4 regions of the Paenibacillus sp. 2TAF8 genome follow, and region 1 is predicted to be linked to each of the others. Evidence: riboswitches for the same ligand, from Rfam matches in the RefSeq annotation. Region 1 holds a riboswitch; each other region holds the start of a gene.

Region 1 (8,110 bases):
CATAATTTTATGTTTTATGATACTCATCATACCAACGATTCCCAAAACAGTCAACCTTAAAATTAGCTTAAAATATAGGGTGTTTTTCTTAAGTTTACTGGTGGTAAGGGATTAAGAGCAATTTTTCGTATATGAACATCCATGTAAGCTTTGTCGATTTGGAAACCGACAAAAGTGCTTTATTCGACAAAATTCGTCATAGTGTGTCGAATCTTTGTTGGGAAATGAAGCTGGAAGCGTTATTCTTTAAGGCAAGAGAACATTATAAAAGGAGTGAATCGAAATGGAACATCGTCTGACAGAAGAAAAAGTATTTAAAGATCCGGTACATAATTACATTCATGTGCAAGAACCGATTATATGGCAACTGATCAATACACCTGAATTTCAGAGGCTACGTCGTATTCGTCAACTAGGGACATCTTATCTTACTTTTCACGGGGCAGAGCACAGTCGCTTCTCTCATTCCCTAGGCGTATACGAGATTACTCGCAAAATTATCTCTCAGTTTGAACGAAGTCACTATTCCGACTGGCCGAAGGAAGAAAAGCTGGTGACATTGTGCGCAGCCTTACTTCATGATCTTGGACATGGACCGTTCTCTCATTCTATTGAAGAGGCTTTTGATATGAATCATGAAGATTGGACATGCCGCATTATCAAGGGTGACACCGAAGTAGGGGCGATTCTAAGACGATATGCTCCTGATTTTGACGAGAAAGTGGCTTCAGTTATCCAGAAGACGTATGATAAACCGATTGTCGTAAATCTGGTGACCAGTCCACTTGATGCGGACCGAATGGATTACTTGCTCAGAGATGCCTACTTTACAGGAGTAAATTATGGCACAATTGACCTGGATCGCATTCTTCGTATGTTGCGTCCGTTTCATGGACGAATTGTAGTCAAAGAGTCTGGCATGCATGCTGTAGAAGATTATCTAATGTCGCGCTACCAGATGTATTGGCAAATTTACTTCCATCCTGTGACACGCAGCTCCGAGATTATATTACGGCAAATCTTCAAACGGGCAAAAGAACTTGTGAAGCAAGGCTTTCCATTCCATTTCATGGTGGAGCCACTGCCAAAACTGTTTCTTGGAGAAATTTCAGTTGATGAATATCTGCAGCTTGATGAATCATTAATTCAAACAGCTTTTATGCAGTGGCGTAAGGAGGACGATTCTGTTCTGAGTGAGTTATGCGAACGTTTTATGAATCGCAGGTTGTATAAGTATGTGGAACTCGAACAGATGGATCTGGATATGATCGAAGAAATTCGGGAAGCGTTTGTAAAAGCAGGACTGAATCCCGAGTACGATCTTGAAATTGATTTTCCAACGGATAATCCGTATGATGTGTTTCGTCCAGATCAATCCATGGATAAACAAATTCTTTTGCTGGATCGGCAGGACAAGCTACATGAGTTATCAGAAGTTTCTGATATTGTGCGTTCTATCAGCGGACTTCATCTGGGCAAACATCATCTGTACTATCCGCAAAATAAGGTGGATGCTATCCTACATGAATTACCGTCCTATATACGCCCCTATTTTCTGTAATCATGAGTAATGCAGCCGGGTGAAACATTTTGATACTAAAAGACTTTCTAAGAGAGCTATTTTACATGATACATTAATCTGCTTTAATGGGGAGGATGTGTAGATCGACATAATTTTGTAATCTGTGTGAGTAAATATACAGTTTCGCACACCTGTTCTTGCAAGATGTTGATTTGACTTTTTATTTTTCTTCTATATATAGTAGCTTGAGCATTGAAAATGAAAACAACTGAAATGATTGCTTGTCCCAATCAATTTATGATGGAAAAAATAATTTTCGAATTCAAGTACAGGAAATAATCTAAATTTAACTTTCGACATGAAGGGAGAAATAAAGAGAATGTTATTCGACACACATACACATCTCGATGCACCACAATTCGACGAAGACCGAGAGGACATGATCCAGCGGGCCATTGATGCAGGCGTTACTCGTATGATCAACATTGGCTTTAATCGGGAAACCATTCCGACAACGTTGAAATTGGCTGAAACGTATGAATTTATCCATGCAGCTGTAGGGTGGCACCCGGTGGATGCAATCACGATGCAAGAGGGGGACCTGGAATGGATTGCATCATTGTGCAAACATGAAAAAGTGGTAGCTATCGGTGAAATTGGTCTAGACTATCATTGGGACACTTCGCCGAAGGAGGTACAGCACCGCGTATTACGACAACAAATTGCTCTGGCACGTGAATTAAATATGCCCATTGTTATCCATAATCGGGATGCTCATGAGGATATTGTGCGTATTTTGCGTGAAGAGAAGGCTGGGGAGGTCGGCGGTGTGATGCATTCCTTCTCAGGCAGCTGGGAAACAGCGAAAATGTGTCTGGATTTAGGATTCCATTTGTCCTTTGGCGGACCCGTCACATTTAAGAATGCAAAACAGCCTAAAGAGGTGCTAGCCAAAGTGCCGATGGATCGATTTTTCCTGGAAACAGACTCCCCGTATCTGACACCCCACCCTTATCGTGGAAAACGGAATGAGACAGCGCATGTACGTCTGGTTGCCGAAGCAGCTGCGGAAATTAAAGGCATTTCGGTGGAGGAAATTGCTGCAATAACCACCAAAAATGCCATGGAACGTTTTGGGATTCGGTAAGAAAACGAGTAAATCAGGTGAAAAAGGGAGTTATAGAGAGGTAATTTGCCCTTAGCCTCGAATAATTGAAGAATATTACAATATTTTAACCAAATATTTAGAAAAACGTACTTGATCCACGCTTTACAACATGCATCAAAACAGGATATCATCTTTTCAGTGAATTGTTGTGCGGAAAATTGGACAGATGTTCGGGGGATGAACAAAGGGACACTTTCCGATTAAACAACATTACTTTCATGAATCAATCTCGCTGAGTCTCCGTTATCGGAGAGCGGGGGAACCAATAGGGCTTAAACATCGGTGATTTAAGCCGGTGCGCATCGTTCGCTGACCCAAAAGCAGCGGAATGTTCTGCGAAGCCGTATTTGATTTCTTCTTTGGGTCTCGGGGTGAATTCAAGGGCATCCGCCATGAGCGGGTGGCCTAAGATAGGGCGGCTCTCTTTCGCCCGAACCCGACAGCTAACCTCGCAAGCGGAAAAAGAGAGGCAACCTCGTGCATGAATTTCCGATATTCAAAATTATTCGGAAGCCACGAAAGGGTCTCTTACACTCTTTCTTTGGCTTTTTTTGTTTTGAATAAAAGAAATATTGTCATCATACGGTAGGTATTCAGGAGGATGACATCATGTTGCGAAGAGGGGTTCATGGTGCAGAACCGGTCATTATCTCTGATCTGTGTTCTGTAGAAAATTTGGTATAGTCGCGTCAAAGACATCATGCATTACTTTAGACGGCGAGGCTATGAAGGAGGACGGAGAAGTGGGCATATTCCAACCAGAAGAGACCCATGAGTCACGATCATCCAGTAAGTCTTTCGCGTTGCGGTGGAAGCATGAGAACTTGCGTCAAATGGCATTGATCGCGATATTCTCAATTGCGCTTGCAATCATGATCTTGTTAGTCGTTTACGGTCAGGCCGGGAAGCAGGTATCACTGGTTATTGACGGCAAAGCTCAGATGGTAGAGACTCGTACAGGAATGCTTCAGGAAATGTTAGAGGAGCAATCAATCACAGTCAGCCCTCACGACAAGGTATCCATGCCCATGAACGGGGCAATTACCGACGGAGACCGAATCGTTATTGAGCGGGCCGTTCCAGTTAAAATCACGGCAGACGGAGACACCAAGACTCTTTATACAACCGATTCATCGGTACAGGGTGTAATTCAGCAATCAGGTATTGAAGTTGCAAATCATGATAAAGTGTATCCAGCGCTCGGAACCGCAATTAAAGCGGATATGAAGATTCGTGTAGTGCGTGTAACAAAGCATACAGTGGATGTGAAACAACCGATTGCTTATAAGGTTGTGAAAACGGCAGACCCGAGTTTGTTCCAAGGGGATAACCGTGTTGTAGTGAAAGGCAAGGAAGGCACAATTGTGCAGCATATCGAAAAGGTATTTCAAGACGGGGAACTGGTTTCCAAAAAGATGGTGGGTAAAACGGTCGCAGCCAATCGTGTAGATAAGGTGATCGCTGTAGGTACGAAGGCGAAGCCGGTTGTGAAGGAATCTGAAGTTCAATTGGTATCGGCCAAAACTTCAACCACCAAAACAGCAGTAACGACGAACTCGAAGAAAACATCTGCCTCGGGCAGCAAGGTGATTACGGTCTCCGGGAATTCTTTTAAGTATTCTAAAGTTTTGAAAAATGTATCGATGACTGCCTACTCTTCTGAAGAGCCGGGTATTGGTACAAAAACAGCTTCCGGTACTCGTGTAACGGAAGGGCGCACCATTGCGGTTGATCCCAAGGTCATTCCAATCGGCTGGTGGGTATACATCGAAGGCCTCGGCTTCCGTCGTGCGGAAGATACAGGTGGTGCTATTAAAGGGAATAAAATCGACGTTTATTACGACAGTGTGAAGCACGCCCTGAATTTCGGACGTAAAAAAGGCAAAACGGTCTATGTGATTGGTCCAGTAAAGCCTGAAGCGAACTAAAATCGTTTTACTTTGAAATGGGAATGCTATAAAATAGTGCATGAATGATTCATGCGGAATATGCGGCGGAGGGGTCTGAATTCAGTCTCCTCCGCCGTTTGGCAGAGAAGAGGATATTCCTCTTCTTTTTGCGTTAGAAAGGAAGAAACGGAACATGATAAAAGAAGTGATTGTTGTGGAGGGTCGTGACGACACGGTAGCAATTCGCCGAGCGGTTGAAGCGGATACGATTGAAACCGGAGGTTCTGCCATTAATCAGCGTATTCTGAAAAGAATCGCACTTGCTCAGGAGAGACGTGGTGTCATCATTCTGACGGACCCGGATCATGCAGGGGAGCGTATTCGCAAAATTATCGCCAATAAGGTGCCTGGCTGCAAGCATGCTTTCATTCCAGAGGCAGACGCAACGCGTAAAGGGGATATCGGGGTAGAGAATGCTTCACCGGAAGCCATTCGTCATGCACTCGCTCGCGTACATACATCCTATGAGGGTGCACCTAGTCTAATTGATTGGGAGGATCTGATCGAAGCGGGATTGATCATACATCCGCAGGCAGCCGCACGTCGTATGGAGATGGGCAATTTACTCGGTATCGGGTATTGTAACGGCAAACAGTTCCACAAACGATTGAGTGTATTCCAGATTACAAGAGAAGAGTTCTCCACTGCATTAGCGCAAATTGAACGTGAAGGATTGTGAGCATATGAAGGACATGGAGCAAACCATTGAAATAGCAACACCGAAACGTACCAAAGAAATTATTCAAAAGCATGGATTCTCCTTCAAGAAAAGTCTGGGCCAGAACTTCTTGATCGATCAAAATATATTGAATAAAATCGTGGGCGCAGCCGATTTGGACGAGACCAAGGGTGCGCTGGAAATTGGTCCGGGTATCGGAGCGCTTACAGAACGTCTCGCACGTGTAGCAGGCCCTGTTACAGCCGTAGAGATCGACCAGCGCCTGATTCCGATTCTCGGGGAGGTCATGGAGCCTTATCCTAATGTGCGTGTTCATCATGGAGATGTACTCAAGCTGGATCTGGCTGAACTGTTTGCCACGGACTTTGCTTCGGTCGAAAAAGTCAGCGTTGTAGCAAACTTACCCTATTATGTAACGACACCAATCATGATGAAGCTACTGGAAGAGAAGCTGCCGGTAGACAGTATCGTGGTTATGATTCAGAAGGAAGTGGCTGAGCGTATGGCGGCCGCACCAGGTTCCAAGGATTATGGAAGTCTAAGCATTGCCGTGCAGTATTACAGTATGCCAGAACTGGTCTGTGTGGTTCCGCCTACCGTGTTTATTCCACAGCCGAATGTAGAGTCGGCGGTAATTAAACTGAAGGTGCGTGAGCAACCGCCAGTAGAGGTCCCAAGCGAGAAGCATTATTTCGAGGTTGTACAGGCTTCTTTTGCCCAGCGGAGAAAAACGATCTCCAACAATCTCAAAGCTCGCTTCTTCACGAAGGAGAACAGAGAACAGGCGGACCAACTGCTGGAGAAGGCAGGTATCCAGCCTTCACGGCGTGGTGAAACATTAAGTCTGCAGGAATATGCGACCTTAAGTACTGTAATGTGGGAAGCGGGGGTTCGCGGCGAGCTTTAATTTCAATGAACCAATCCGGGTCTCTGCCCATACGATAGGGTAGAGGTGATAATGGTGATGAATATCGGAGACTTGGTCGTTCGGAAGTCATATGGTGGCGATGTGACCTTCCGGGTAGAAGGACTACAGTCGGATGCTGCGGTAATTAAAGGGACCGAGTTCCGGCTGTTGGCAGACTCCCCGGTGGACGATTTGATACAGGTTCCTTACGAACCACAGAGCGCAAAAACGCGTCAGGCACACATTAAAGCCCATCAGACGCTCTCACGTTTGCAGCAGAACCGAATGGAGCAGGCAGAGCGTAACCGGGAAGGGCTGATGCAAGAATGGACTGCTCAGCAGGAACCGGCGTATTTTGAAATGCCTGGCAAGGTGTTACATCTGGATGGTGACCCAAATTACTTGAAAAAAAGTATGAACCTGTATGAGCAACTTCGTGTTCCTGCGGAAGGACAGTATGTACATGAATCAGCCATGGCTGATACGTTGTATCGCCTGCTGCCCAAAGTCCGTCCTGATATCGTCGTGATCACGGGTCATGACGGTGTGCTAAAAACACGACAGCCTTATGATCTTTACAGTCTGGGAAGCTACAAAAATTCACAAAACTTTGTCTCGGCCATTCAGGTTGCAAGGCAATACGAGCGTCATCTGGATGCGCTGACGATTATTGCCGGAGCCTGTCAGTCTCACTTCGAGGCACTGCTGCGTGCCGGTGCAAACTTTGCCAGTTCGCCAGGCCGAATTCTTATCCATGCGCTTGATCCGGTTTACGTGGCTGCCAAGGCTTCCTTCACGTCTGTTCGCGATACCGTCAATATGACTGATGTATTGAATAACACCATTAGCGGCATCCAAGGTGTAGGCGGTGTGGAAACCAAGGGGAGCTACCGAGTTGGTTTGCCGGGACTTAATGATTTATCTACACTAAAGGTGAATCCATCCGCAGTATGATGATGAAGTTATCTAAAGGTTTAATCCCGAATCAGAAAAGCCCGTTTGAGGGCTTTTTTTATTTGCGAAAAAATTCATTGACAACGACTTTTTAGTGCTGATATAATATTTAGCTTTGATTTGACAGTGACTGTAAAATACAGTATAATGGACAAGAAAAGAGGTGGACGTCCACAATGGCTAAAAATACGCTGTTGGATATCAAACGCAATCTCGATGCACATATTGGTCAGAAAATTACGCTGCGGGCTAATGGTGGCCGCCGTAAGACGATTGAGCGTACGGGTGTATTGGAAGAAACGTACCCTTCTGTTTTTATTGTAAAGCTTGATGAAGAGCAAGAAACCTTCAAGCGAGTATCATACAGTTATGCGGATATACTTACGGAGTCTGTAGAAGTCATGGTCTTTGACCCGGGCAGTGAGACTAATTCCTACAACATGGAGACGTAAGCATTGGTTTACGGGCGATTCACCTCTTAGGTGGATCGCTTTTTGTATTCTCCGAGTACGGCTACTGTTTCTTATAAGGACGAAACCATACATATACAGGAATGACTGAGGAATGCAGGCGGCATACTATTTGAACAGGTCCGGGGAAAGTTCTCTGTTAAAGCGGGGAGGTTGAACCAGGACTTGGGGGTGAACAATCCCGAATTGCAGGGACTCATTTTGTCTTGAATAAGATCTGGAGGAGGATGGTTCATGAGTCGGAGAAGAAGAAGTGTCATGTCGGAAGAACTGAAGTATGAGCTGGCGAAGGATCTGGGCTTCTATGATACCGTTCAGCAGGAAGGCTGGGGCGGAATCAAAGCCAAGGATGCCGGTAACATGGTGAAACGGGCAATCCAAATGGCAGAGCAAGCAGCGCGTAAATCTTAATCAGGTTCTACCAGATTGAAGAGCGGGGCAATTCGCAGGAATCACCCCGC
Region 2 (8,110 bases), on a different contig from region 1:
TTTGATATTGTAACACAACAACCCCACTCAACAGGTTTCAAGACACGCCCTAAAACGAAACGTAATTGAAAGACAAAGGGCAGCCCATTTCAAGCATGTCTAATATGCGTTACCCCTAGTTATGAGGAGTCTATTATATGTTATTCCGACCCCGAAATGTGCCCCAGCGATCGATTAAGAGTTTACCCGCCCAAAAGAGTGCCATACATCCGAAAATGGGATAAAGAACGGAAAGAAGGGAGCTGAAGCCAAATTGGCTGAACGAGTAACACAACATCATGATAATCAGTGTAATTAACCGGGGATGAACATCGACATGTTGTCGAAGCTGCAAAGTCATGCCATAGATGTCGGCCACAAACGTTGTGAATATTTCCATGAAAATGAGTGTGACATATACAGACTGTACAATCCATCCTAGTTGAAAAGCGATACTTCCCATCGGTATTTCAAACTGTATGATGCCTGGCATCTGGGCCGACATTGCAAAATGGGCTGCCATCAGCATAAAACCTACGCCAATCCCGCCTAGAATTCCGCCCCATTTTAATGTATTGCGATGACGAATTTGATTGCCTACAGGGACAAGTACCGCTTGAGCGAGCGCAAGATTAAATGCGGTGTAAAGCAACGGGGAGATCCATACCTGAAAAGGATTGCTATCTGTTGTTAGTGTGACAAAACGAAATACACCTGGATGATGGAGCGTACTGAAAATCATAAGCAGGGACAACAGGAGCATCATGGGCACAACAATACTGTTCATTTGCAGAATAGCTTGCATTCCGCGTCCCAGAAGAAGGTATGTACCAATCAAAGTAATGATCAAACCTGTTTGGTAATGTAAACCCAGATGTTCCATAAAAACAGAGCCTGCTCCCGCGAGCATGACGCTGTTTACTCCGATCAGAACAATAAGAGTGATCCATGTGATCCATTTTCCAGCTTTATGGCCAAACAGATGTTTGTTGAGATCCTCATAGGAACGCGAGCGGGTATCATGAGCGATAAGCATCATTTTGGTTCCGAGCCAGACAAAAAGCATGGTGGACAAAGCGATGGTGATTGTGGCCCACTTGCCATACTGGGTAAAAAATTGCAATATTTCCTGTCCAGTGGCGAAGCCGGCCCCTACCACGGTTCCAATGTATGTGAATGCAATCTGTAGCACCCGGAATACCTGTTTCATGTGTTTCCCCTTTCAGGTCCCGGGATTGTTGGACATGCGGGTACCATAGTACAAGTTATGCTTGACCAATGAAAGTCATGACTGCAGGATCGGCCAACGAGTCTGAATTTTCGGGTTCTATGGCCTTGTGGTTGATTTCGCTTGAACTTGTAGCTGGATATATGATACTTTAAACCTCATAGGATAGGCTTGGGAGGTCAAATCATGGACGTATTAAAACAACGAATTTTACAAGAAGGTGTCGTCATTTCCGATCAGGTATTGAAGTTGGATGGTCTATTGAACCATCAGATTGATCCTGCATTAACGATGGAGATGGGACGAGAATTTGCTGCACGCTTTCGCGAGAGTGGAGTGACGCGGGTGATTACGGTTGAATCTTCAGGGATTCCGGTTGCTTTTGCCGCAGCACATGAACTGGGGGTACCTCTGGTATTTGCCCGCCGCAAAAAAACGCTTCTGGCCGATCCTGATGCCTACTGCGAGCGTGTACCATCCTTTACGAAAGGGATCGTAACGGATATTATGGTATCTCGCGAATTCATTCATGAGAATGACCGCATTTTGTTCATTGATGATATTATTGCGAACGGAGACGCTGCCCGCGGTGTCATCAAAATTATCGAGCGTTCCGGTGCAGAGCTTGTGGGATTTGGTGTGGTGGTCGAGAAGTGCTTCCAGGCTGGTGCCCGCACGATCCGGGAGCAAGGGATTCCAGTTGAGGCGCTTGTCCGTATTCGTTCACTGAATCATGGCACCGTGCAATTCGACGATAATGAAATATGACATTTTGAAGGAAATAGGGCCTAATTTTTGAACTATGACTTTGCATGGACGCCGATTTCCTTTATAATGAGTTTATGTTAGGGAGAGGAGGCAACACCATGGGGAACCAACCGGCAACAGACCAATTTTTCATTGATAAGCTGGCGGAATCGAAAGTTCATTTTGAACGTGCCCTGGATTGTAAACATACGGAATTCGATGACCTTTATCCCTATATGATTGAACATCCTCAATTTTTCTGGTACAAACGCTATGTTGCCTGGTCAGAATTACTGACGATTGTAGGCTTGTGTGAAGAGTTGTCCTTCTCTTGGAAAGAACAATTTACACCGCACCAAGTGGAGTACCTTGAAGAACGTGTGATGTCCGCCAAAGTGCTTGATTTTTGGTTCGAGAAGAACGACAGCAAAGAGCACGCGCAGCGGTAACTCTCAGTCGGGACATTTTTTTCGAATGACATGACAGTCCAATACAGTCACGTGAGACCTAAATGATCTTTCATTTAGGTCTCTTTTTGTAAGTAATTTGAATATAGGAGTATGGACATGATTAGTGATACAGAGTTGGATGCCCTGCGATTGTCAGGGGAAAAGGTAAGAGTGGTTCGCGATGAGCTTGAGTCTAACGATGTAACGGGCATCGTGGTAGCTTGGGATGATGAACAAGTGTTGATCCGCAGGCAGAATCGCCGTGTTGTGAAGCTGGATCGGTCATACCGTTATCAGCTGTTCAGTGAGCCGCGTCAAAGTGCCCTCAGTGAATAAATGACATGAGTGCTTGCTTAACGGCATGCTTTCTTTACTAAAGCGTATTTCTTCAAAACAAAATGTTTGGATTTACCACCTAGGCTTAGCATATTTGCGACACACGCGAGAGAAGATAAATACAGTGAGAGTGGAAAAATTCGCTGTATTTACAGCCGAGAGGGTGTGCTTAAAGCTATGACATTGATGAATGATAAAGTTCATGCTTATAAGGATCAGATTGGTGCATTAAGTGATGTTCTCCCAGACGTGGTGAAATCATATCATGAGTTTACGGGAGAATGCTTCCAGCCTGGTGTGCTTGATGCCAAAACGAAGCAGTTAATTGCATTGGGTATTGGGTTGTTCGCTAATAACGAAGTGTGCACGTTTTACCATGTAGAGGAAGCTCGCTCCAAAGGTGCGACTGATCAGGAAATTATGGAGACCGTGGCTGTCGCTGGAGCAGTAGGAGGCGGACATGCCCTGTCACAGGGAGCCATGCGTGTTCAGAAGGCACTGCATTAGTTTTAATGTCTACATCGAAAAGGAGGTTCCGGAACAAACCGGAGCCTCCTATTTATTGTTACATTTTATATCGAAGTGGAGTGGGACTGACTAGATGTCTGCTTAGAGTTTTCCCAACATCTTGTTATACATAAATTGTCCTGTCACTCGTCTTGCGGTTACATAACGGTCATTAAAATACGGATTGGACAACTTGGTGATGCTGACACCTTTGCTACTGGAAGCATGTGCGAATTGACCTCCGCCTATGTATACTCCTGTGTGTGAGATGCCTTTACCTGTTGTGTTGAAGAAGACCAGATCTCCTGTGCGAATCGTAGCTTTGGAGACGGGTGTCCCTGCTTTCGCTTGTTGTTGCGACGTACGCGGCAATTCAATGCTGTATTTGTTAAAAAGATATCTCATAAACCCGGAACAATCGAAGCCAGCCATAGTTGTGCCGCCCCATTTGTACGGGATGCCTGTCATATTATTAACCACCGTATTAATTGTGCTTGCCTCTGTGCTTGTTGCCCCGGATGTAAATAGTACAGCAGCTCCAAAAATGGAAATGATCAGTTTTTTCAAAATCAATGTTCTCCCTTCGATGCCTACGGAGTTAGCTAAGGGTTCGGTAGAAGGTTCCCTATATTTCCTATGTATAAGAATAATTCACCCAAAATGGTTCCCCCGTTTTCAATCCTGAAACTCGGCAAATGAATAATTAAGTTTTTGTAACTATTTGAAACTATATTGCATAAATGCGTAATTGTCAAACCTGTTTAAAGCACTTCATTTAGCGTCAATGTTAGCGGAATTATCATTTTTCGTCATAATAATGTTTAAAAGAGGGGGTAAAGATTACAAAAAAGTCATTAATGTTTCATCAGAGAGAGACCTGGATATTAAACAAGTTTGTCAAGAGCTAAAAGTGTTATTCCTATATGTTAAAATAAAGAGAAGTTTTGCGTTTTGTTGCATATATTGACAAAAGTTTATTTATTGCATATCATACAATTAATAAATACAAAATTTGTATTTAAATTGTTTTCATTGGAATTTGTTTGGTTGATTAATCAAATTTGTGAATTGGGGAGTGTGTTGTCTTGTGAAAGCAAAAAAATTAGTAACATTTGTACTGGCATGTTCCATGGTATTCTCCGCAGCAGGAATGGCTGTCCTTCCTGTACCAACCGTATCGGCAGCTGATGCTTCCGGTACAACAGCYAGTCTGTCCGATATTTTAAAAAATCAGCGCCCGGATGGAGGCTGGAGAAAAGATTACAGTCAGACGTCAGGTGAATGGGCCAAATCAACGATCGATAACAAAGCTACATACTCAGAAATCAGAAGACTAGCAAGTGAGTTCAAAAAAACAAATGACCCGCGATACTCGGCTGCAGCGATCAAAGGCATCAACTTTTTGCTTAACATGCAGTACTCCAATGGCGGTTGGCCTCAAGTCTATCAAAGCTCCGGCTATCATAAACATATAACCTATAATGATGACGCGATGATTAATGTATTGTACATGCTGGATGAAGTCGCAGGACGTAAGGGGATCTTTTCCTTTATCGACAGTTCTCTCGCAAATCGCAGTAAAAATGCCGTTTCCAAAGGAGTGGATGCCATCCTGAATACCCAGGTAGTATCGGGTGGGAAGTTAACGGCATGGGGACAACAACATGATTCCAGTTCACTGAGACCAGCCGGGGCCAGAATCTATGAAGTGCCTTCATTAACGGCAGGTGAGAGCGTAAACATTGTGAAGTTTCTGAAAACGAGACCGGCTAATTCAAGAATCACTGCATCCATCAAAGGTGCCGAAGCCTGGTTTAACAAAGTGAAAATTACAGGATATCGGTATGAGAGAGCGAATGGGGATAGCCGAATTATTGCTGATTCCAGTGCATCACCGATCTGGGCCCGTTTCTATGAACTCGGTACAGACAAACCGATCTTTGTGGGACGTGATGGCGTTGTGAAATATAAGCTGAGCGATATTGAAAAGGAAAGAAGAGGCGGTTATGCATGGTACGGCAACTGGCCTTCCAAGCTTTAGAAAGTTCTCTTTTTGACTGGATATTCTAATAAGTCCACTGGTGCCTGAAATATAAGTTTAATCTATAGCAGGCCTGATCAGTGCGAATCGGTTACATATCTGATTCGCACTGATTTGTGATGGATAGATATGTGTGTTGACATGTTAAACTGCGCATGGTATATTATTTCTTGTCGCCGATAATAATCGGAGAGACACAATATATGCGGTCGTGGCGGAATTGGCAGACGCGCACGGTTCAGGTCCGTGTGGGCTAACCCCCCGTGGAGGTTCGAGTCCTCTCGACCGCATCGCATAAAAAGGTTCCTCAGATTAATTTCTGAAGGAACCTTTTTTATTTTTCTGAGTAGACTTATAATTTCTTTTCTTGATTAAAAAAGCCCTCAGTTCCTTCCATGCCAACATTGGGCAAGGTTCTGAAAAGAGGGCTTATTGCTTAATTCTTATTGATTCACAGGTTCGGCAGTGGGTTCAACGGTAGGTTCAACAGCAGGTGTAACATCTGTTTCAACGTTAGTCTCCATGTCTGTCAATGGAAGTTCAATCTCAAATTCGGACGCAATGTCCTCTTCAGAGATAAAGTTCGTACCCGATAGATTAGCTACGAAAGTGGTTACACTTCGTGCTGGGAGCTGTGCGGTAAACGCACGGTTAGAGACATTAATTGCAGGTTGACTAGCCAGGTTCCGACTAGCGTCTGTTACCCAAGAAGATACGCTGGAAGCATTGCCGTTCTGCAACACAAATTTTTGGTTAACAGCAGATGTACCGCGGTTAATCGCTACGATAACCACTCGGTTATTGCCTTTGTACGCAGAAACGAAAGTGTTTGTATCCGGGTTTTTGGAAGCATCTACTCTGACATAGCCTGGGCGAATGAATTTAGAGAAATGAGCCATATTGTATCCGCGCTTACTGATCGTACCGTCTTCCTTCATTGGTCCATATGATCTGCGGATATACCACCATACATAGGCTTGAAAGTCGCCCTCCACCATTGCATTGTGCATGTGGTAGGAGATGTCGAGCGCTTCCGGCCAGCGGTCAGCGGAATTGTTGTCACTGTTCGGATAATATACTTCAGTCATCCAAAGCTCTTTGCCAGCGCCCTTCTGTTTGAAAAGAGGATAGGCAAAATTGTTGAACTGTGTTCCATACAAATGTGCTCCCAGAATGTCCATGTTAGCAAGTGCCTGTGAATCATTCAGGATTGGGTCGGATATGTTTTTCAAGTATTGGAAGGATTCTGGAGCCATGACTTTGGCACCTTGAATGCTACCTGCATTTTCTTTCATGAAACGAAGAATCTCTTGCGGTGTCCACCAAGTCCATTCATGAGCGTAATCCGGCTCGTTTTGAACGGAAATGGCATACAGGTTCACGCCGTTATTTTTCATATAAGTTACAAAATCATTCAGATGTTGCGCATAAGCAGCGTATTTGTCATACCGTAATCGTTTTGCATTGGGATCACCGTTTCGATTAAACGTTTCAACCATGCTGCTTGGAGGATTCCAAGGCGATGCAAACACGATAGCTCCCTTTTCAATCGCACGTTTGGCTGTAGCCAATTCACGAGACCAGTTATTCCGATCCGGGTCAACCCAGATTCGGAGCACGGAGAATCCCAGTTGGTTCTGATCATTTCCGAAAGCGGTTTCACGTTGTGCTGCCGTTAAGTCACCAATCCAAGCGGGATGGTTAATGCCGCCGAAGCCACGTATTACTTGTTTCTGTGAGGATAAGTTAATGTTGGCGTCACTCGCTGCGGATACGTTCGTTGGGGTTAACATCAATGGTAGTGCTGTTAAGCAGGCTAACATAATGTTGACTGATTTTTTAAATTTGAGATTCAACTTCAATGTGCTCACTCTCCTCGGTATAATTGACTTGCGTAAGCTTGGACAAGAAATGTAAATTCCTCGGTATAGCTTCGAAAAGGGTGGGGCATCACTTCCTCTCAATGTAGAAATGTGTTTAATGGATAACTTGGCTAAAAATCTTTGTTTTGTAAATTCTACTATATTATTCCTGTTAAAAATACCTGATATATTGCAGTTCTTTGTAATTTTTTATATTTTCATGACATTATTGCTATTTTCATAGCAGAATGACCTTCTTCGGAATTTATGTCAGAGCGGGAAACAACTTAGAAGGAGAAGGGGGGGGGATCATTCAGAGCATGTTGCTCCCGAGGCAGATAGAAGTCAGTTGATTCAAACCAAGTATATTGAGCGTTTAGCTCGGGCATTAAACCGTGAACGAAAGAGAGAAACCTCTGATTTTTGAAAAGCGGATCATTTTACTGAAACGTTAAGGGTTCCATTGTAGGAAAACTTATGGAAATTCAGAATGTAAAGCTTGCTTTGATGCAGGCTTTTTTGTGTTCCAGTTGTCCTAGAATGAATTGGGAAAGGCAGCTTACATATAAGTGCCCATGATATCAAACAATGAGAACAACACGTTAGAGGGGGTTGCAGGGTATGAAGCGAAATAAAAGAAAACAGGGCTGCCTGGGTGCACTGAGATTTCAATTTTGGATCTGCTTGTGTGTCGTAAGTGTAGTCATTGGAACAGGCGGAACTGAAGTTTCTGCCATATCACCGGAGACGACTTCATCAACTGCTTCTCAGCTCAATCGACTGGCCATTATTATTGATGATGTCGGTAATGATATGAAGGGTACGAAGGAGATTTTGGATATGCCTGTGAAGCTGACTGTTGCCGTGATGCCTTTTTTGCAAACAACGAAACAAGATGCAATCGCTGCGCATGAAAAAGGGATGGATGTGATTGTACACATGCCGATGGAACCCAAGAAGG
Region 3 (8,110 bases), on a different contig from region 1:
TGCAATCTCTGCGGACAGATGAACGGATCATTCCATACCTGCGCTGGATACGTAAACAGCCTGCTTCTACGATCCCTCGTGTTCGTAAGTCCCATCACGTTCGTAAATCATAAAAAATAACAGTAACAAGATGCTCACTGACACATTCGTCAGTCTCACCCTGTTACTGTTATTTTGTCCTGTATATAATGATTATCCTTTAAATCACGATCATTCCATACATCGAAATTACCAGGCTCGCGAGATGTTATCTTCGCCTCATAATTCTGCCGCCACCGACCCTGGTCTTTGGCTTTTTATAGGATTTTTTCGGTGAATCAAACAAACCACCCAAGCCACCACTACTTTTGTTGCGATCAATGCTTCCTCTGCTTTGTTCCTTTTTACGGTCAAATAATCCGCCGCCAGAACCAACACTTGTGTCCTTGTCACTACCGCGCCGAGTAATGGAGCCTTTCCGCTCAACGGTAAGAGGCGGAGCCAGTTTTTTATCATTACTCGTTGGGGCACGGTAAGAACCCGCACTCGGTTTGTACGTATCCCTGTCTGTGTATCCTCGATAGTTTCCAGATCCGCGTCCACCAAAAGTATCAAATAAATTTCCAATTAAGGTTGCCGTCAGATATCCTTGTAAGAAGGAAGAGCTATAGTTCTGACGTACATATTCCTTGGAATCCACTTCGACGAGCGTATCTTCTGGCTTCTTGGGATCTTGTTGTAGATGATAATATTGATCCTGATACACCAGAAACATTCGCTCTGTACTTTCTGCCGAAATCTGATCCGGCTTTCGTTGATCAGACAGTTCCTTTGCCACTTCAGGAACCGTACGATCTACGGCCCGGTACACATAAGACGTGGATTGACCGCTACCACTTACCGATTCAAGAGGATATGTATCCTGTACGGAAGGAGCGGCACCGCACGCAGACAACAGAGACATCACAAGGCTGAGGACCAGCATTAATTTTAATCCATGTGCCAAGCGTTTTTTCATTGGAACCTCTCCTAGTTCGAACGAATCACTTTGATATCCGCAGGAAGAATGGACTCACCTTCATAGAGGTTAAATCTTCTGTCTTGCCATTCCACACGAAGAAGTTTGTTATCATCCGATTGATACTGCCACACCAGTTGCTCACCAGCCTGACCATAAGGTGTTCTGCCGACGGTCTGCACCATACCTCCATACTCTTCCTCCAAATGATACACATGATCATCCAGTTCAAGAATGGTAGGCACCTCGTCTGGCGCATCAAGTCTCCCATCAATAGGAGTATACAGGGCGTAACGTGTGATCTCACGCTCTTCCACATGTAAATATCGGAATAAACTACCGTCCTGTAGCGTTAATACAACTGCATTACGAGCTCGATTCTGCACCCTGCCAACGACTTCATAAGTGACCAGAGACACTTCGCAGATATCACCAGGAGCAAGCTGAAGCATCGTTTTTTCCGCTTTGGGCGGCTCCGGCTTTGTTAGTATTCCTTTTATACGTTTCCATACACTCATGCCAATTACTCCTGTTCCTTATCTTATCGGCTTACAGGCATGCTGCAATGATCAAGGCGCCTACGATATGCAAAGCGCCGGAGAACAATCCATACCCTGTCTTACCTTGCTGTATTCCCGTATCCAGATCCAATGTGGCCCATCTGCGAATCATAAAGTGAACCACACTTTCCAGAATCAATAAAATGATGAAAGATACGACAGAAACGAGCAACGCTTCTCCAAGATGTCCTGCCGTTGAGATGGATGTTGCAAGCACGTAACCTTGCGCAAACAACTTCATCACCATCCGGGTGGTTACCGCCATATTACCAGCCTTGACTTCAGCAAAGTCCTTGTATTTCGTAAAGAGTGAATCCACATACATCAGTACAAAGAGCAAAACCGAACCTGAAACTGTCCAGACCAGCATCGCCAAAATATTCAAATCCATTTACACAGCCTCCACTTATCAACATGATTCGCATTTAAAAGCGAAGGAGAAACATTGTTCTCCTCCGCTGGTTAACCCTGCTGACTGCCAAGGTGTTAGTTTTTATTCTCGTACTGTTTCATAAGAGCAGCAAGTTCGTCCTCAACAGCCGCATCCTTACCAAGCTTCTCGAACTCTTCGTCAAGCGACTTGCCTTTGGAAGACATTTCGTTGCTTGCTTCCGCCTGTGCTTCCATCTGCATCATCTTCTCTTCCATACGTTTCATGCCTGCGCTTGCGGTGTCCGCGCTAAATCCATTCAGTGCTTTATTGATTTCCGTTTGTGCTTTAGCTGCATTATAACGAGCAACCAGCGTTTCACGTTTATTTTTCATTTGAGTCAATTGTTTGCGCATCTCATCAAGCTTACCACGAAGATTGTCTGCAGATGCTTTGTTTTGATCGTAACTGGCTTTGTATTCCACCATTTTCTCTTCTGCTGCTTTTTTCTCTTCAAGAGCGCGGCGAGCAAGGTCCATGTTCTGTGCACGAGCTGCCGTGTGAGCCTGCTCTTCGCGTTTCTTCACAAGTGCTTCCTGTTCCTCGAACAATTGCTTGAACTTCTTCTCGATCGCGATTTGCGAAGCTACTGCTTTCTCTGCATCTTCCAGATCTTCTTGCATGTCACGGATATATTGATCCGTCATCTTGATTGGATCTTCAGCTTTGTCGATAATCGCGTTAATGTTGGACATTGTAAGGTCACGTAATCTTTTAAAAATGGACATTTGGTTTATTCCTCCCAGTGGATAGTGCATTGTATATAAAGATACATACGCAGCAACCTGCAACTCGTTTCAATTTTGCGAAAAAAAATTAAAACTTGATGACAACCTCTAATATAAGGAGGATTACCACTTCAGATTTCACTTATCCAGACATTTAACTTTTGGCTTGTTACGCAGAAGATTCTAATTCACTCTTTTTTATTCAGTTGTTCATCCATAAGTCTCTCTGCAGTCTGCACGATTTCATCGATCTGCATGCGTGTAATACTGTCAAAATGGATTCCCATAATAACAGTTACCGTCACTTTCAATTGAAGAGCCGCTTTGCGGGCGAGCCGCTCACATAGCTCTTGTTCCTTATGCCCCGGGATATGTACCGTCGTTCCACTAACCCGCTCATGGTCAACATAGAATGTAGCCACAGCCCCAATATGAGCTTTACCTCCCGTAACCAAAAACACCTTGTCCTGTCCTGCATTAAAAACCTCTAAACGAATGGATTTCAAATCATATGTACTCATCATCTCTCCACCTATCCTTCTCTATATGTTATATATGGTGGAATTATGGCTTTCATGACCTGATGATGCAATGAAACTTCTCACACACGCATAAAAGAAACATGCAACGGGCATACCATAGAGAACGCAATTTTGGAAAAAGGAGGCCGATAACATGCGAATACGCCTCGTTATGCTCGCACTTGTTACTATTATATGTTCTGGGGTTTATACAGCTCCTTTAGCCGGTTCTCCTCTGCCTGCTACTTCATCGGAGGAACCTTCTTCAAACCCGAGTGATACACCGGCTTCTGGCTCAGATGTTAGAGAAGAACAGTTGACTCTGGGCGAGCTTCGGCAGAAATACGCGGATACGTTCAAAACCAATGGCCCTTCAACCAAGCAAGTTGCGCTAACTTTTGATGATGTGCCTGATCCAAGATTTACGCCGCAGGTACTTGATGTATTAAAAAAATATAAGGTTCGCGCTACCTTTTTTGTTGTCGGCAGTCGTGCGGAGAAACACCCGGACTTGGTGAAACGTATGGTGAAAGAAGGACATATCGTCGGCAATCACAGCTACAATCATCCTGAATTCAGCAAGTTATCGATGACTGCCTTTCGCAAACAAATATTACATACCGGCGATATTATTCACCGTCTGACAGGATATACGCCCAAAATGATTCGCCCTCCGTATGGGGACATTAACGAAGAGCAGTTGCGGTGGGCCGCAAAACAGCATTACAGCATCGTGAATTGGAATGTGGATTCTCTCGATTGGAAAGGACTATCCAAGGAAAAGGTAAAACATAATATTCTCAGCGCAGTGAAACCCGGTTCCATCGTATTACAACATGCTGGCGGCGGTACAGGTTCGAACCTGAAAGGTACTGTAGATGCGTTGCCTGAGGTTATTGAGGAATTGCGAAACCGAGGGTATGAACTAGTTACCTTGGACGAGATGCTTAAACTGCCAAAAGAGAAACACTGAGTGAAAAACAGGGTGTCCTCTGCGTCATCATGAATCATGCCTACCATGATGACGCAAGAACACCCTGTTTAAGTTAATACTCCACTCAACTTATGACCCAAATCCATTAAGGGGAGGGTTTAAGCCTTATTTTAAAATGTACAATTCAATATCCTGAAAACCAAACGAACTTACAAACTGTTTGCTTCCAGGAATGAAGATGTCGATGCGATTCCCCTTAATCGCGCTGCCTGCATCCAAAGCAGTTGCTATGAAAGCCTGTTTAGGCAACCCTGGATGTGTATGGCCAGTCACCAATACCTTTGTTCCAAATGGAATTACCTTTGGATCCACTGCGATCGTGCCCAATTCGAGCGGGTTACCAAAATAATCAACAGGGCCCCATCCACCATTTTCGGAAGCATCCGCGGAATATGCTGTTGCTTTAACATTCAGCGTTTTGCTGTAGTCAAGTGTCTTACCCCAAGCTTGTACCACTTTATTATCCGGATTCACGTCAAGGCTTGCAGTTGTAACCGTCGTTTCCTGCGACTTCGCTTGAACCGGTGCTGCTACGGCTTTATTTTCGTTACCCGGAATGGTAATTTTCAGACCACCATAGATGTTATAAGGTGAAATGTCTTTATTCGTTTTGATTAATGTGTTCATATCAATGCCATATTGCTTGGATAAGGTGAAGAAGGTGTCCCCTTCTTTGGCCACATGAACGGAATCCGCGTGAGCTGGAACGGCTTGAATGAATAAAATCGATGTCAGTAGTGCGATGGCAGTTTTGGCTAAACGTTTCTTGTTATACATGGTCTTCCTCCCTCATGATGCCTGCGAAGTTAGTTGTCGGATTCGGATGGAGGAGCCCACCCTATAGGCTTACTTGACATGTTGAAGCAATATGTATTCCTAATTCACCCCAAGCAGTATGTTTATCGAATAAATAAACCTATCTGCATCGTTACGTCCCCCGCACTTCCGCTTCGGAAGTTTCGGCAGACTTGAATATATCACAATTTTGTAACCTTAAGCTGTAGTAAATGTTTCCATTTGGCGTTTTGATATGATAATCAGGTAACAGAAACGTTACTTTCCCACATCACCTATCATACTAAAACAAAATAGCGTTACCGGATTATTTGATCCGATAACGCTGTTATCCATTTGATTCTATATATAAGATTGGATGAATTAAAGTACCTTTGCAAGAAAGTCTCGTGTACGCGAATGTTTCGGAGCTCCGAACACCTCATCAGGGGTGCCTTCTTCGACGATAACCCCGCCATCCATAAACAGAATCCGGTCGCCCACTTCACGCGCGAAACCCATCTCATGCGTTACAATAACCATCGTCATTCCGCCTTCGGCAAGCCGTTTCATGACTTCCAACACTTCTCCGACCATCTCTGGGTCAAGAGCTGATGTTGGCTCGTCAAACAGCATAACATGCGGCTGCATGGCGAGTGCTCTTGCAATCGCAATCCGTTGCTTTTGTCCGCCTGACAGTTGATTGGGATATACATCTTTTTTGTCCGCCAAACCAACTGTCTTTAGAAGATCCTCGGCTATTTTGTTTGCTTCATCCGTGGATTGCTTTTTCACCTTGATTGGAGCAATCGTAATGTTTTGCTGAACAGTTTTATGTGGGAAAAGGTTAAAATGCTGGAACACCATGCCCATCTTCTCACGCGTAGCATTAATATTATGCTTGGGATCGGTAATCGACACGCCTTCAAAATTGATCTGTCCCGATGTTGGCTGCTCCAGCAGGTTAAGACAGCGCAAAAAAGTACTTTTCCCCGAACCCGAAGGACCAATAACTACAACGACCTCACCCTTGCCAATCGTCACGTCAATGCCTTTCAGAACATCATTTTTACCATATGATTTGTGTAATTGTCTAACGTCTATCACTTGCACCCAACTTCCTTTCCAATCGTCCGAGCAGCTTGGACAAAATAAATGTCATGACAAAGTATATCGCTGCTGCAATAATGAACGGGTTAAGACCCTGGAATGTGAGATTTTTAACGACACTTGCCTGATACATAATATCCACCATACCGATAACCGAGATAATCGATGATTCTTTGATGATCGTTACGAACTCGTTACCGATAGCTGGCAAAACAGCCTTGAAGGCCTGTGGCAGAATAATGTAACGCATCGCTGCGCCTCYGCCCATCCCAAGTGAACGAGCTGCTTCCAGTTGACCACGATCAACGCCTTGAATACCGGCGCGGAAAATCTCGGCGAGATACGCACCACTGTTAATGGAAAGCGTCATAATCCCTGCCTGAAGTGCCGAGAAGTTAATACCAAAGGTTAAGGACACCCCGTAATAGATAATCATGAGTTGTACCAGCATTGGCGTACCCCGGATCACCTCAACATAGGTAGTACCAATCCAGCGGAGAATTGCCATATTATGAAGACGGAACAGGCAGATGATCAGCCCGATAATAACTCCGAATAATACACCCAAAGCCGACAGCAGGAGTGTGTAACCGATACCTGTCGCATATAAACCTTTGTACTGCCAGAACAGTTGAAAAATATTTTGAGACTTGTTGACTTTATCAGCCATCAGGAGACTTGCTTCCGTAACCATTTGGTTGATTTTATCTTCACTTTTCAAGCGATCCAAGGTTTTGTTCACAGAGGCTAACAGCTCTGTATTGCCCTTACGAATCCCGACAGCTGCCTCAGCCTGCTCTTCATCTGGAACAGCTGCAGCAAGACCGATAATGTCATCCAGATACCCAGCAGCTACAGTATCTTCGACAATGGCTGCGTCAACACGTTTTGTTTGCAGTTGAAGCACGATGTCGGAGATTTTATCCAGTGAAGTTAGCTTTGCTCCTGGAATCTTTTGTCCAATCGTTTCTTGGATGGATCCCTTCTGCACACCGATTTTGACATTTTCCAGTGCTTTCATGTCTGGATATTTGTCCTTGTCGACATTGCGAACCATAATCACTTGTTTGGATCTATAATACGTATCTGAGAAATCAATGCTTTGCTTACGCTCATCCGTCGGTGTCATGCCCGAGACGACCAAGTCTACACGGCCACTCTGAAGCGCGGGTAGTAGTCCGTCAAAACCCATATCCTCAATAACGAGCTCGGCTCCGAGATCCGCTGCAATTTCTTTGGCAATTGCAATATCAAATCCAACGATTTCGTCTTTGCCATTGATGACTTTGTGGAATTCATACGGTGCAAAATCGGCACTTGTCCCTAGCACCAGTTTTTTACCGCCTGAGCTGTTGTCAGTCGTTCCACTCGCCAGCGCCGCAGGTGCAGCCGCCGTAAGAAAAAGAAGGAACGTTAACAGCATTACGGTATAACGACTTATTAATTTCAACCTTGTTCTCCCCTTACAATGCTATAATTACGATTACATACTGATTCGTCAGTCATGTTGATGACTGAGTCATTATAAAGTACAATGCATGATTATGCAATGCATTTTCAAGATTGAATCTTGACTTGTTTCTGAAAAAATACTGCAAACATGTTATAATCATTAAATTATTTTCAATTTGCCTAAGGAGTTAAGCTATGACAACCAATAAAAATCAGATCTTTACCGTTATTGATCAATATGCTTCCCGTTTCAAAGACATTTCATCATATATTGGAGCCCATCCTGAACTTGGCAATGAAGAATACTTGGCCTCCGCCCGTTTAAAGGAAGAACTTTCCTATCATGGATTTGTTGTGGAAGCTCCGATTCTTGGATTAGATACAGCTTTCATCGGAACTTACACTTCAAGCAAGCCGGGCCCGACGATTGCATTGTTATGTGAATATGATGCTTTGCCGGAAATTGGTCATGCTTGCGGACACCACTTAATCTGTATGATGAGCCTCGGGGCAGGCGTTGGCCTGAAAGCCATTGTGGACGAAG
Region 4 (8,110 bases), on a different contig from region 1:
CTTGTTTTGTCAATCTTTTGCGCAAAAAAATAGATTTATTATATATAACATGTTTATTGTGTTAATTAATATAACATTTTATCTGATGTGAATATGAAATCATTTGTTTTCAAATGACAGCTCTTTTTTGAGGAATCAGATTTAATGATATGTGCTTTCTAAGGAAATATGACTGAATTTTGTGCAGATTATAGGCAACCAGAAAGGGGGAGTGCATAGCTTAATGTTAAAACGTTGTAAGATGAGAAAAAAGTAATAAAGTGCTTTACTTTTTCGTGGTAATCCGGTATAATTAATTCTGTTGCCGATAATTTACGACATGCGGTCGTGGTGGAATGGCAGACACGCTATCTTGAGGGGGTAGTGGGCGTATGCCCGTGGAGGTTCGAGTCCTCTCGACCGCATTATATGAAAAGTCCTTGTAGATCAAGGGCTTTTTTTATTTATTTACTAAACATATATGGACATTTTTGCAGGTCAAACTTGTCTCTGAAAATCTTTATTTAGACTGAGGTGATTTACTGACAAAATTAATCGATTCTTGCGCCAGAAAAGGCGTTTTTTTTATATTCTTAATTAACTACCATTATATATAAATTTATTGTATAATGGAATTGGTTGTAAATTTTGATAGAAGGATGGGATAAAAATGAGGCTTAGAAAGTTGATTACGGTCCTTTTAACTTCAATGTTATTACTAACTCTGTCATCATCAGTTTTTGCTAGCGAGATAACACCTACAGCGATAGGAATAGGAGATACGAGGGATGACGCTATTTCGTTAATCTTTGCGAATGGTAGCAATAGGGCTGAATATTCACTATTCTTGCAGAACAATAGTGACCAAGACTGGTTTAAGTGGACAAATACTACTGATAAAACACGATTTGTTAGAATTGAAAGCCTCAGTGAAGACAGAAGCATAACAAACAGATTAGGAATTCAATATGATTTTAACAATGGTTATCTTTCTACTCTAATGTATGCAGATACATCAGGAATAAGCTCGGGTCATATTATGAATATTGTACCAGTACCTCCGGGGGCCACTATTTACATGGTAGTAGACGCTCCAACTTTATATGGTGTACAGCAATATAAATTATTCTTTTATGATTTTGAAAGTCTTTAAAGCTATAAGACCGTCATTGCTGATGCGGGGATGGTAGTGAGGAGAATTACAGTTATCTGAAGGGAAAAACATTCAGGGGATCGTGAAGTACGGAACGTATCACAAGGAAAAAACAAGGACTTTTCAGCGAGCTATCGGTAAAGAAGAGAAACTGGACTTACAACGAAACGTCAGATACATGGACTTGTGCAGCTGGACAGACGTTATATTTTCGGTATGAAAGTCGGACGGTGAAGGAGAGCGGCTACCCGATTCTGACACGTCATTACCTGAGTGAGGATTGTAGCCAGTGCCCCCTGAAGGGCACATGCACAAAGGCTCAGGGAGACCGGGAAATTGCATTTAGCTTGACCTACATGCGGCAAAAAACGAGATGAGAGAACGTCTGCGTAGCGAAGAAGGATACACACTGTCGGTTCGGCGAATGATCGAGCCTGAAAGTGTGCTTGGGTAAAATAATCGAGGATTCCGAAGATTCCTGCTTCGTGGCTTGCAAAAAGTAAGCTTGGAAGTCGGGTGGCCTTGCCTTACCCACAATCAGCTCAAAAAAGCAACAATGACGGAAAAACGTAAACGGGACCAAGCAGGATAAACCTCTGCTTGGTCCCGTTTGAACGTATCGGTGTTCAATCTCTTCACCGATGTTCGTTTTTAAAGGCTTTTGAGACAGCGCTTATTACTGAGAGAGAAGAAATCAGTATGGTCTTTATTGATATTCGCCATCATACCCTAAGTGGCATGGCGTACGGCTTGATGGGGCACAAAAGAACAAATAGGCAATATAGATGAACAATAGCAGCCTTGCAAACAGATCTAGACTACATTAAGAGTGGAATGGATGCTATCCGAATGGTATATCAAAAATATAAAAAACCATCCTGCAGATTGGAGTAAATCCTGACCTCATTGCTTCCGGATGGTTTGTTTATTAATTGTAAAAATAGATTTATTTGAGCAGTTTCTGAATATCTTCTTCAATTTTGTCTGGAGTGGTCTGCGGGGCATACCGCTTCACAACTTTACCATCTTGATCGACAAGGAATTTGGTGAAATTCCATTTAATCGCTTTGGAGCCGAGCAAGCCTGGCGCTTCTTTAGAAATATGCTGGAAGAGTGGATGAGCACTGGAACCATTGACGTCAATTTTCTCAAACATAGGGAAGCTTACGCCATAATTCATCTGGCAGAACTCCGCAATATCATCGGAAGAGCCTTTCTCCTGCGCGAACTGGTTGCTTGGGAATCCAAGCACTTCGAATGGAGCATCTTGGAATTTATCCTGCAGTTCCTGCAAGCCTTTGAATTGAGGGGTAAGACCACATTGACTTGCGGTATTCACAATCAACAACACTTTGCCGCGATATTGGGACATTTCAATCTCTTGTCCACGGAGAGTGTTTACTTTGAAATCATAGACTGACATGGGGATTGCCTCCATCCTATTATTCTTGATATATTTATTATATTTTAAGCAATTAAATAATGCAAAACTTATTTTGGTTTATCGTTGTTATGTTCATTCGCTAAGTCGGAGTTCCGCATAGGTGAGGAATACACGAATTAATTTTCGTGCGGCTGAGAATTAGATAGCTTGGATGAGATGGATGGCGTATAACCTCATTGTAAGCGTTATTATTAATGATTATTGCCGGAAATCTGACGATTCGGTGATCTGTGTGCACTTTACATGATCATGGCACGGGTGTATGATTCATATCGTAATTTGAATTTTAATTAAATTGTACATGAAAAACGAAACAAACGATAATATCGATCGATCTTTTACTCAAGATGTACGAACGATGTTTTAATCGCTGAGTTTCCATTCGTAATGAATGGAAAACGGGGGAACCAACAGGATGTGCTGTATTACAGCAGCAGTCATCTATGGGGTGAATTTTCCGGTGACAGCTGGAAATAGGGCGACTCTCGCGTCCGAATCCGTCAGCTAACCTCGTAAGCGTTAAAGGGAGAGGCAACAAACCGCACGCTGGTTCATGGCGCTTATGCCATGGATTATTTAAGAAGCGTTTCGGAGGCCTTGGTCCCCACGCTTCTTTTTTGTTGTCTTTTCACGCCAAGGGAGGAACGAATGATGGATACAGAGATGATTTTGGTAACGGCACCGAACGAAGCCGGACGTAAATTTGTTAAATTGCTGATGTACAAAAAAATGCCTTTTGCCGTTCTGACGAACAGTGCTGGTGAGGAACGCAAGCTTCGCCGGATTGGCGTAGAACACGTCATTCGTATGAATACGGCAGCGGCTGAGAAATGGTTTTTGCCGCAGGGAAGTGTAGGAAATGTATTTATTTTTGAAAACAGTCTGAATTTGACCTGCCGTTACCTGCAGATTTGCCGCTCGTGGACATCGAAGTCTTTGTGTGTGATCACCGAGCAGAGCCATCCTAAAGGGATTTATCGGGGTATGGGAGCAGATAAAATTGTATATTCGTTGAATGGAGAAGTCGGCTTTCTTCTCAATAGTTGCAATAAACCGCAAGCTGAAGTGAGCAGCTTGTGATTGAGATTGATCCAAGGTAAGACGCCTGTTATAATTGCAGGTATAGACTAACGGAATTTGAGGAGACTCATGCTTGTCGTGGGTCTTCTTTTTTTTATGGAAACAGTACGGTAGTATAGAAGCGAGGGGCGACCTGTAGCTTACGAGGAGGAATCAGCGTGCCGGATATTGCCGGATTGAAGTGGCTGTTTTTTGATGTGGGGGATACGCTGGTGGATGAATGGGAGCCAGTAGATGATATTATTGGGCAGTTCGTTCGTGAGGCTAATGATTACGGCTATCCAGTAAAGATCGAGGCGGTACGAGAACTGTTTGCTACCTGTTACCGTAATTATGAGCAGTGGCCTATGAAAGTAGCCATACGTACATATATTCATGATGAAGATCACCGCATTCAGATTCAGAACAAGCTCAAATTCCATAAAGAATTGGAGCAACCTTTTCCTTCTGCAACCAAGGTGCTTGAACAGCTTTCGCAGCACTATCGTATTGGTATTATTGCCAATCAGAGCCCCGGGACTGAAGCAAGGCTGGAGAGCTACGGACTTCGTAAATATGTCCATGTTCTCGCCTGTTCGGCAGAAGAAGGGGTGTCCAAGCCTGATCCGGAGTTGTATGCGGTTGCTCTGAAGCAGGCTGGATGCGCGCCCGAAGAAGCGGTTATGATTGGTGATCGAATCGATAATGATATTATGCCAGCACGTCGTTTAGGCTTACGCACCATTCGTATTTTGCAAGGGTACGGAAGGTTCCAGCCAGAGCTTTCGGATGGCGAGCGTGCAGACTGGACAGTGGAGTCTCTGGATGAATTGCTTCCATTACTTATTGCTGATGGGGATACGAGCGGATCTGTATGAGCATGAGGTTAGATCCGGCCCGAGTTAAAGGTATAAATGGCTGGAGCTGGTTAAAAATAAAGGCATGAAAAGGCTGATGCGCCCGGTATGAGGATACCGTGGCACATCAGCCTTTTCAATGGCATTCTAAGTTAGAACTGAATAATGGTCTGGACAATCAAATACACATTCAGCACTACGATAATAACGGCAATAGACCAAGATACGATTTTGAGCCACAGTTTATTGACAAAAGCCCCCATACGTTTTTTGTCACTTGTGAACATCACAAGCGGTATGACGGCAAATGGCAGTTGCAGGGATAGGATGACCTGACTCAAGATCAGCAACTCTTCTGTGCCGCGCTCACCGGCAATAGCAGTGACGATGACAGCGGGGATGATGGCGATCAGACGCGTGACCAGTCTGCGCAGCCAAGCCGGGATACGGATATTCAGGAATCCTTCCATAACGATCTGTCCTGCGAGCGTGCCTGTAAGGGTAGAATTCTGACCGGATGCGAGCAAAGCTACACCGAACAGGACACTTGCAATGGTTGTGCCAAGCAACGGAGTTAGCAAATGATAGGCATCGGATATCTCTGCTACCTGTGTCATGCCAGCGCTGTGGAATACAGCTGCAGATACGATCAAGATGGCCGCGTTAATGAACAGAGCTAGCGTCAAAGCAATGGTTGAATCCATCGTGGTGTAGCGAATAGCTTCTCTTTTGCCCTGAGTCGTTTGCTCAATCTGGCGTGTCTGTACGATGGATGAATGCAGATACAGATTGTGCGGCATAACGGTAGCTCCGATGATGCCAATGGCGATGTAGAGCATGGCCGGGTTCTGCAAAATTTCGGTGCTAGGAACGAATCCGTGAAGAACACCGCCCATATCAGGTTTCGCCAAAAACAGGTCGATGCCAAAACAGAGAGCAATGGTTGCCATTAGCACGATAACGAGTATCTCCAGCGCACGGAAGCCTTTATTTTGCAGTACAAGAATGAGTAACACATCCACTGCGGTGATGATTACCCCATATAACACGGGGATATTAAACAGTAACTTAAGGGCAATTGCTGAGCCGATGACCTCAGCCAGATCGGTAGCGGCAATCGCAAGCTCACACAAGATCCATAACATCACAACGACGGGGGCACTGAAACGCTCACGACATGCTTGTGCTAAATCTCGTCCGGTGACAATGCCCAGTTTGCCTGCGAGGGCTTGCAACACCACGGCCATCATATTTGATATAAGAATGACAGATAATAGGGTGTATCCAAATTTCGAGCCGCCTGCGATTCCAGTAGCCCAGTTGCCGGGGTCCATATAACCGACAGCGACAAGATAACCTGGACCGACAAAGGCAAGGAACTTTTTCCACCAGGCTGCATTTTTGGGTACTTTCATGGAACTGTGTGCTTCTCCCAGCGAAGGAGCCATTGCTGCTGCAGAGGAATACTTGCCGGATGTGGAGTTGAACGGATTCTTTTGACTCATACATGGATCACCTGACTTTACATTAAGATGTGGTCGACTTGTAGCCGAAATGAAATTCGTTTTAGGGTGTGCTCTGGCACAAATACTGCGACAAATGAATGTGATGAAACGACATTCCATATATCTAAAATTTTATGTTCGCATTTACATTGTACACCCTCAATAATTTTTGTCTAGTGCAACTTTTATGTATTCGGACAAGAAAAGAAATGGACGAAGGTTTTTATTTTTAAAGTGCCTCTGTATATCGTACCCATTTCGTAAAAAGATACGACTTTTACAGGTTGTGCATGAAATGCAGTCAAATGTAAAAGCTGATAAAGCGGACAATCTTGCGTTTCAAATCGAGCCAGAAGTTTAAAATGAATTGTAGGCACATAAAACTTTAGTAGCGAAGGAGAGATTCTGATGGAAGCTTTATATACAGCAACAGCAACGGTAAAAGGTGGACGTACAGGTTCGGTGGCTTCTTCGGACGGCGTACTGCAACATGATCTGAAAATGCCGAAAGAATTGGGCGGCGCTGGTGGAGAAGGCACAAATCCTGAGCAACTATTTGCAGCTGGATATGGTGCGTGTTACGAGAGTGCTCTGGCTAACGTTGCTCGTAAAGCAGGCGTGAAATTGGAAAACGTCGTTGTAACCAGCAACGTATCGATCGGCAAAGATGCTACAGATGATGGATTCAAACTGGCGGTGCGTCTGGATGTGAGCATGCCGGGAGTAGATCACAGCCAAGCTGAGGATCTTGCTCGCAAGGCGCATGACTTCTGTCCTTATTCCAAAGCAACACGTGGTAACATTGATGTTGTTTTGAATGTAGTTTAGTAAATACGAAAACCTGACCTGTTTTTTTGCAAGTCACTGCTTGAAGTAAAGAAGCGGGGTATTTAGTAAATACCTTATGTTCAAGCACACAAACCCTGCTGGTAGCTCAGCAGGGTTTTGTTTTCCAACCGAACGATTAGACACAAAATTAACCTGATCTAACTATAGGGGAGGATTTTCCTCGTCTTAGCGCGTACTCTTTTACATAACAGTACAGTCACTTCATGCCACATATTCCATAAGGGGGAACGGCCATGAGTATTGAAGAGATGATTGAGAGAAAATTTGTATGTACCAAATGCCGGGGGACCGAATGCAGTATTAAGGAGGTTTCCATGTCAGGAGCAGGGCTCAGCAAGGTGTTTGATATTCAGCATAATCATTATTTGTTTGTGGGCTGTACGGCCTGCGGGTATGTGGAGGTCTTTAACCCGGATGTGCTAAAAGGCAAGAAGCAAGGACAAGTCGGTACGATTCTGGATATTCTGTTCGGTTGATCGACATACCTGAGTTGACATCGACCTGAAATTTCTTTAATATGATTTAGTACTGAAAGTGTCAGTGTCATTAGCATGAACCAAATTTGAATTCACAGGTGATATCCATGTCTTATAGACCAAGCATTGCACAACTGCAAGTAGCCAGCAAAAACGAAAAAGACGGATTGTACGAATTTACGATGAAACTGGTAGATGGTACACAGTGTCGTGTATTCTACTCCAAATCTCCGGATTGGAAAATGACTGCGATCAGCCGTCTGCAGAAGACACCTTGTCCTGTATGTCGCAAAGACTTCATCTGCAAATGTATGGATCAATGGTCAGTTGACCTGCATCAGCAAATGATTAATGACGAGTGGATGGAAAAAGCACTGGCTGAGTAATTAGCCGACAGATATGAGCGTAGGCATTGAGCCTGCGCTTTTTTTCTATTTTGCCATAGAGTTTGGTGGATCCAATTCAAGTTTAGGAGAGGAAAGTTGGCTCAAAATGGGTAAGTAATCTAACAGCACCATACAGGAGGCCATGATGATATGACAGTAGACCAAGAGGATAAGCACCAGGGACACCCGATTGTTCTTGTAGACGGGGTATGTAACTTTTGCCAAGGAATAACCAAATGGATTATCAAGCGAGACCCGGAAGGGAAATATCACTTTGCTTCACTCCAGTCGGATGTGGCGAAAGGATTGCTGGAGAAGGGTGGTTTGAGAACCGACAGCATGGATACGTTTGTATTGATTGAAAATGGAAAATACTATACACGCTCTACAGCAGCGTTAAGG

Evidence for each region. A riboswitch is a leader RNA that binds a small molecule or an ion and turns the genes downstream of it on or off. The one in region 1 is predicted to bind cyclic di-AMP.
Region 2: it holds a riboswitch for cyclic di-AMP, as region 1 does, so the genes downstream of both, AB4Z30_RS22700 (C40 family peptidase) here and AB4Z30_RS26165 (ubiquitin-like domain-containing protein) in region 1, are expected to answer to the same signal.
Region 3: it holds a riboswitch for cyclic di-AMP, as region 1 does, so the genes downstream of both, AB4Z30_RS14385 (3D domain-containing protein) here and AB4Z30_RS26165 (ubiquitin-like domain-containing protein) in region 1, are expected to answer to the same signal.
Region 4: it holds a riboswitch for cyclic di-AMP, as region 1 does, so the genes downstream of both, AB4Z30_RS11890 (hypothetical protein) here and AB4Z30_RS26165 (ubiquitin-like domain-containing protein) in region 1, are expected to answer to the same signal.

The regions. Positions count from the first base shown of each region.
Region 1 covers NZ_JBFRFN010000027.1:48,507-56,616, reverse strand. The annotation lists gene AB4Z30_RS26175 (HD domain-containing protein) at 284-1,561, shown strand; gene AB4Z30_RS26170 (TatD family hydrolase) at 1,902-2,669, shown strand; cyclic di-AMP (ydaO/yuaA leader) riboswitch at 2,911-3,164, shown strand; gene AB4Z30_RS26165 (ubiquitin-like domain-containing protein) at 3,434-4,618, shown strand; gene rnmV (ribonuclease M5) at 4,773-5,318, shown strand; gene rsmA (16S rRNA (adenine(1518)-N(6)/adenine(1519)-N(6))-dimethyltransferase RsmA) at 5,323-6,225, shown strand; gene yabG (sporulation peptidase YabG) at 6,283-7,179, shown strand; gene veg (biofilm formation stimulator Veg) at 7,356-7,631, shown strand; gene AB4Z30_RS26140 (small, acid-soluble spore protein, alpha/beta type) at 7,884-8,060, shown strand.
Region 2 covers NZ_JBFRFN010000018.1:103,943-112,052, reverse strand. The annotation lists gene AB4Z30_RS22725 (YkvI family membrane protein) at 134-1,189, opposite strand; gene AB4Z30_RS22720 (xanthine phosphoribosyltransferase) at 1,394-1,975, shown strand; gene AB4Z30_RS22715 (hypothetical protein) at 2,074-2,403, shown strand; gene AB4Z30_RS22710 (hypothetical protein) at 2,521-2,739, shown strand; gene AB4Z30_RS22705 (carboxymuconolactone decarboxylase family protein) at 2,917-3,246, shown strand; gene AB4Z30_RS22700 (C40 family peptidase) at 3,349-3,813, opposite strand; cyclic di-AMP (ydaO/yuaA leader) riboswitch at 3,819-3,950, opposite strand; gene pelA (pectate lyase) at 4,334-5,287, shown strand; tRNA gene AB4Z30_RS22690 (tRNA-Leu) at 5,493-5,577, shown strand; partial or broken gene AB4Z30_RS22685 (carbohydrate-binding protein) at 5,884-7,110, opposite strand; gene AB4Z30_RS22680 (divergent polysaccharide deacetylase family protein) at 7,771-8,110, shown strand, end outside.
Region 3 covers NZ_JBFRFN010000008.1:177,879-185,988, forward strand. The annotation lists gene AB4Z30_RS14350 (HNH endonuclease) at 1-113, shown strand, start outside; gene AB4Z30_RS14355 (DUF4247 domain-containing protein) at 248-997, opposite strand; gene AB4Z30_RS14360 (DUF4178 domain-containing protein) at 1,009-1,515, opposite strand; gene AB4Z30_RS14365 (DUF350 domain-containing protein) at 1,547-1,948, opposite strand; gene AB4Z30_RS14370 (PspA/IM30 family protein) at 2,044-2,715, opposite strand; gene AB4Z30_RS14375 (hypothetical protein) at 2,904-3,239, opposite strand; gene AB4Z30_RS14380 (polysaccharide deacetylase family protein) at 3,391-4,209, shown strand; gene AB4Z30_RS14385 (3D domain-containing protein) at 4,336-5,007, opposite strand; cyclic di-AMP (ydaO/yuaA leader) riboswitch at 5,010-5,205, opposite strand; gene AB4Z30_RS14390 (amino acid ABC transporter ATP-binding protein) at 5,389-6,111, opposite strand; gene AB4Z30_RS14395 (ABC transporter substrate-binding protein/permease) at 6,098-7,537, opposite strand; gene AB4Z30_RS14400 (M20 family metallopeptidase) at 7,762-8,110, shown strand, end outside.
Region 4 covers NZ_JBFRFN010000006.1:391,450-399,559, forward strand. The annotation lists tRNA gene AB4Z30_RS11870 (tRNA-Leu) at 322-404, shown strand; gene AB4Z30_RS11875 (hypothetical protein) at 650-1,132, shown strand; partial or broken gene AB4Z30_RS11880 (transposase) at 1,142-1,724, shown strand; gene AB4Z30_RS11885 (glutathione peroxidase) at 2,079-2,555, opposite strand; cyclic di-AMP (ydaO/yuaA leader) riboswitch at 2,935-3,110, shown strand; gene AB4Z30_RS11890 (hypothetical protein) at 3,225-3,656, shown strand; gene AB4Z30_RS11895 (HAD family hydrolase) at 3,815-4,513, shown strand; gene AB4Z30_RS11900 (Nramp family divalent metal transporter) at 4,645-5,940, opposite strand; gene AB4Z30_RS11905 (organic hydroperoxide resistance protein) at 6,406-6,825, shown strand; gene AB4Z30_RS11910 (zinc ribbon domain-containing protein) at 7,080-7,322, shown strand; gene AB4Z30_RS11915 (hypothetical protein) at 7,430-7,708, shown strand; gene AB4Z30_RS11920 (thiol-disulfide oxidoreductase DCC family protein) at 7,859-8,110, shown strand, end outside.